2 regions of the Paenibacillus nitricinens genome follow, and region 1 is predicted to be linked to the other one. Evidence: a T-box and tRNA genes for the amino acid it is inferred to sense, from the RefSeq annotation. Region 1 holds a T-box; the other holds one or more tRNA genes.

Region 1 (2,355 bases):
ATCAACCGAATCGTATACAATCAGGTTCCGCCAAAAGTGGAATATGAGCTTAGCGAATATGGGGATAGTTTAAGCGATATTTTGACTTCTCTCTGTAATTGGGGAGAACAACATATCATTAAGCAGTATGGCGATAAATATGCTGTTCTGGAGGACAACATTTTAAATAAATAATTAGTGGAACCTTAAGTTCACTCTTAATAAACCCCATCCATAATGGTTGGGGTTTTTTGAGGATTATATTACGCCATCTCCACCAATAGCAGTTGCTGTAAATGATATGGGTCCAAATATATTTATAGGCAAGTCGCTATCATTCTGAATTACCAGTTCATAGTTGTGGATTCCAATATAAGGGCCATCAACCCACTGAACATTTAATTGAATATCAGTAGTTGTAGTAAAACGAAAAAAGGAGCTATAAATATCGACTCCAGCACGTCGGATTAAAACAAGAAATTGGCTATCAGCAAGTGCAGTAAGACTAAAACTACCATTTAACTCGACTCTGCTGGAGAAAGAGGCCGGATTAGCCGGACTAATATTTACTTGCGTGGTGGCTAGACCCGCTCCAGCTCCAGGAATCCCTGCAACCGTTATAGCAGTAGTAAACGGGTCTAACGGGATTTTTGCCTGTGACCCATAACTTATAATTGTCGCCATTGTTCATCACTCCATTTCAAGGTTATAGATTAGTATATTGTGAATCCGCAATGATAGATTGGACTTAATTCCTGATGATTATAAACATTTAAGTTATACCTTTACTAGATTATAAAACCTGGTTCCTTCGAATATCACCCTCTAATTTCCACCTATTGACAAACTCACTCATCAGAATTACAATTACCCAAATATCATGAACAACGCTGACAATGGGTAAGTAGACAAACGAACATGGACTTCAGAGAGCCGGTGGTTGCTGCGAACCGGTGTCCAGCGCTTGATCGAATGGCCTTTAGAGTTGCTCTTCCGAACCATCTTGCTTGGATGCTGTAGGAGAAGCCGGGGTTCCCGCCGTTATCAAGGGACCTGTATCCGAGATTATCTTTAACCCTCTTTCGTACAGGTAAGAGAAGATCGTAAAGCCAACGAAACGTATGGTAACACGATCAATTAAGGTGGTACCACGACAACTTCGTCCTTATTGGATGAGGTTTTTTTGTCATTTTAAGGAGGTGATGGCCATGGATGATGGCTGGTGGTGGCGATTCAATGTTAATCAGAAGCGACAAAACAGGAGGAATTTAAATGATAAAAGAACGTGTATTAACTGGAGATCGAGTGACTGGAAAGCTGCACCTTGGCCATTACGTCGGCAGCTTACAGAACCGAGTAACTCTACAGGAGCAATATGACACTTTTGTGTTTCTAGCAGATATTCAAGCCCTAACGACTCACTTTGATCGGCCTCAACACCTTGCTCAAAACTTGAATGAAATCACACTGGACTATTTATCAGCGGGTATTAATCCAGATAAAGCAACCCTATTTATTCAATCTATGGTTCCTGAGATCGCTGAGCTGACCGTCCTATTCTCCATGTTTGTTACTGTGAATTCGTTAAGGCATAATCCCACGATTAAAGCCGAATCGAAAAATTCCAGCTTAGATGAACTGTACTACGGTTTTCTTGGTTATCCAGTTAGCCAGGCTGCGGATATAACCTTTTGTAAAGCAACGATTATTCCTGTAGGAGAAGACCAGCTTCCCCATCTGGAGTTGACCCGCAAAATCGTACGTAGATTCAACGAGCTGTACAGCCCCATCCTTGTGGAGCCTAGAGCGCTCATCAGCGGGACGCCAAGACTAGTAGGAACAGACGGCAACGCTAAAATGAGTAAAAGCCTAGGCAATGCTATCGAGCTGGACTCTACAAAAGAAGAGATCACCTTCAAGATCCGTAAAGCCATAACCGATCCAGCCCGTGTTCATAAAAATGATCCTGGGCATCCAGATATTTGTCCCATTTATGCTTATCATCGTGCTGTTCGTTCACATGGCGCCCCAGAAATTCACGATAGCTGCGAAAGTGGCAGTATAAGCTGTTCTGCCTGTAAGCAGCTTATCACGGCAGCTCTAGACCAGCTAATTGAACCAATGCGTGAGCGGCGCTCCTATTATGCTGCCAGACCCAAGGTTGTTGAGGATATCTTATTATCCGGAACAAAGCGTGCCTGCGACATCGCTCAAGAAACGATGTCTGAAGTACGCGGGGCTATGGGCCTTAATTATTTTTCAAAGTAAAACTGATCTCTAAGGGTAATAAAAAAACGCCGGACTCTCTACTGAAGAGAGCGCCGGCTGTTTTTATAAGAAAATATTATTTAATATGGATTTCCTCTTACAGCACCC
Region 2 (2,355 bases), 3.0 Mb from region 1:
ATGGTTGGAAATCATTCGAAGAGTGCAAAGGCATAAGGGAGCTTGACTGCGAGACCTACAAGTCGAGCAGGGACGAAAGTCGGACTTAGTGATCCGGTGGTACCGCATGGAAGGGCCATCGCTCAACGGATAAAAGCTACCCTGGGGATAACAGGCTTATCTCCCCCAAGAGTCCACATCGACGGGGAGGTTTGGCACCTCGATGTCGGCTCATCGCATCCTGGGGCTGAAGTAGGTCCCAAGGGTTGGGCTGTTCGCCCATTAAAGCGGTACGCGAGCTGGGTTCAGAACGTCGTGAGACAGTTCGGTCCCTATCTGTCGTGGGCGCAGGAAATTTGAGAGGAGCTGTCCTTAGTACGAGAGGACCGGGATGGACGTACCGCTGGTGCATCAGTTGTTCCGCCAGGAGCATGGCTGAGTAGCTACGTACGGACGGGATAAGCGCTGAAAGCATCTAAGCGTGAAGCCCCCCTCAAGATGAGATTTCCCAATTAGTAAGACCCCTTGAAGACGACGAGGTAGATAGGTTGGAGGTGGAAGTGCAGTAATGCATGGAGCTGACCAATACTAATCGGTCGAGGGCTTATCCTATACTTAAAACGCAAATTCAATTCGGATTCAGTTTTCAGGCATCAAGCCTGGTATGAATATTCCCTGATAGCTCAGTTGGTAGAGCACTCGACTGTTAATCGAGTTGTCACAGGTTCGAGTCCTGTTCGGGGAGCCATATGGAGAGGTGTCCGAGTTTGGCCGAAGGAGCACGATTGGAAATCGTGTAGGCGCCACAAGCGTCTCGAGGGTTCGAATCCCTCTCTCTCCGCCACAAATTTTTACTTAGTATGGCCCGTTGGTCAAGGGGTTAAGACACCTCCCTTTCACGGAGGTAACATGGGTTCGAATCCCATACGGGTCACCAAATTTTCACTTGATTTTACATAGTGGACTTTGGTACAATAACAATTGTTGTTTATGGAGGCTTAGCTCAGCTGGGAGAGCATCTGCCTTACAAGCAGAGGGTCGGGGGTTCGATCCCCTCAGCCTCCACCATATTCATTTAAGAACGACGCGGGGTGGAGCAGCCCGGTAGCTCGTCGGGCTCATAACCCGAAGGCCGCAGGTTCAAATCCTGCCCCCGCAACCAATTTTCATCAAGAAATTATATCTTTTGGAACCGTGGTGTAGTTGGCCTAACATGCCTGCCTGTCACGCAGGAGATCGCGAGTTCGAATCTCGTCGGTTCCGCCATTTTTACCTTGGCTCGATAGCTCAGTCGGTAGAGCAGAGGACTGAAAATCCTCGTGTCGGCGGTTCGAATCCGTCTCGAGCCACCATGATTTTCACAATAGAATGAGTGCCATGCCGGTGTAGCTCAATTGGTAGAGCAACTGACTTGTAATCAGTAGGTTGGGGGTTCAAGTCCTCTCGCCGGCACCATCCTTGGAGGATTAGCGAAGTGGCCAAACGCATCAGACTGTAAATCTGCTCACGTAAGTGTTCGGTGGTTCGAATCCATCATCCTCCACCAGTTTTAGGGGCATAGTTTAAAGGTAGAACAACGGTCTCCAAAACCGTTGGTGTGGGTTCAATTCCTGCTGCCCCTGCCAAATTCTTTCTAAAGTTTAATATGGCGATCGTGGCGAAGGGGTTAACGCACCGGATTGTGGTTCCGGCATTCGTGGGTTCGAGACCCATCGGTCGCCCCATTTACTTTAACAAAGAAGAATGGCAACGAATTTCAGTTTAATATGGCGACTGTGGCGAAGGGGTTAACGCACCGGATTGTGGTTCCGGCATTCGTGGGTTCGAGACCCATCAGTCGCCCCATTTTACTTTAAAATGTTATTGGGGATTAGCCAAGCGGTAAGGCAACGGACTTTGACTCCGTCATGCATAGGTTCAAATCCTATATCCCCAGCCATTTTATGCGGACGTGGCTCAGCGGTAGAGCATCGCCTTGCCAAGGCGAGGGTCGCGGGTTCGATTCCCGTCGTCCGCTCCATATTTTACATGGCGCCATAGCCAAGTGGTAAGGCAAAGCTCTGCAAAAGCTTTATCCCCAGTTCAAATCTGGGTGGCGCCTCCATTAAGTTCATATGTGCCGGCGTGGCGGAATGGCAGACGCGCTCGACTCAAAATCGAGAGGGAAACCGTGGAGGTTCGAGTCCTCTCGCCGGTATATCAAAAAGGTTTGTAAAGTCGCTTGTATAAGCAACTTTACAAACCTTTTTTCTTTGTCTTTGAGCTTTTATTCTTAAGCCGTTGAATTAGAGGCGTCTCTAATTCAACGGCCTTTTTGTGTGGAGTGTTGTTTTATTGACTGCTTAGGCGGAATGCTCGTGGAGTGAGACCAATTTC

Evidence for each region. The T-box of region 1 lies ahead of trpS (tryptophan--tRNA ligase). A T-box ahead of a tRNA ligase gene usually reads a tRNA of that ligase, here a tRNA-Trp.
Region 2: it has a tRNA-Trp gene. The T-box ahead of trpS (tryptophan--tRNA ligase) is inferred to sense a tRNA for this amino acid. The anticodon was not compared.

The regions. Positions count from the first base shown of each region.
Region 1 is NZ_CP183948.1:2,879,340-2,881,694, reverse strand. Features, by position in the region: gene ACN6KS_RS12635 (winged helix-turn-helix transcriptional regulator) at 1-174, shown strand, start outside; gene ACN6KS_RS12630 (hypothetical protein) at 238-663, opposite strand; T-box leader at 861-1,149, shown strand; gene trpS (tryptophan--tRNA ligase) at 1,252-2,247, shown strand; gene ACN6KS_RS12620 (aminopeptidase) at 2,345-2,355, opposite strand, start outside.
Region 2 is NZ_CP183948.1:5,888,781-5,891,135, reverse strand. Features, by position in the region: rRNA gene ACN6KS_RS26195 (23S ribosomal RNA) at 1-591, shown strand, start outside; tRNA gene ACN6KS_RS26190 (tRNA-Asn) at 652-727, shown strand; tRNA gene ACN6KS_RS26185 (tRNA-Ser) at 731-823, shown strand; tRNA gene ACN6KS_RS26180 (tRNA-Glu) at 842-916, shown strand; tRNA gene ACN6KS_RS26175 (tRNA-Val) at 972-1,047, shown strand; tRNA gene ACN6KS_RS26170 (tRNA-Met) at 1,065-1,141, shown strand; tRNA gene ACN6KS_RS26165 (tRNA-Asp) at 1,168-1,245, shown strand; tRNA gene ACN6KS_RS26160 (tRNA-Phe) at 1,256-1,331, shown strand; tRNA gene ACN6KS_RS26155 (tRNA-Thr) at 1,359-1,434, shown strand; tRNA gene ACN6KS_RS26150 (tRNA-Tyr) at 1,440-1,525, shown strand; tRNA gene ACN6KS_RS26145 (tRNA-Trp) at 1,531-1,604, shown strand; tRNA gene ACN6KS_RS26140 (tRNA-His) at 1,628-1,703, shown strand; tRNA gene ACN6KS_RS26135 (tRNA-His) at 1,749-1,824, shown strand; tRNA gene ACN6KS_RS26130 (tRNA-Gln) at 1,844-1,918, shown strand; tRNA gene ACN6KS_RS26125 (tRNA-Gly) at 1,925-1,999, shown strand; tRNA gene ACN6KS_RS26120 (tRNA-Cys) at 2,010-2,083, shown strand; tRNA gene ACN6KS_RS26115 (tRNA-Leu) at 2,098-2,176, shown strand; gene ACN6KS_RS26110 (AraC family transcriptional regulator) at 2,311-2,355, opposite strand, start outside.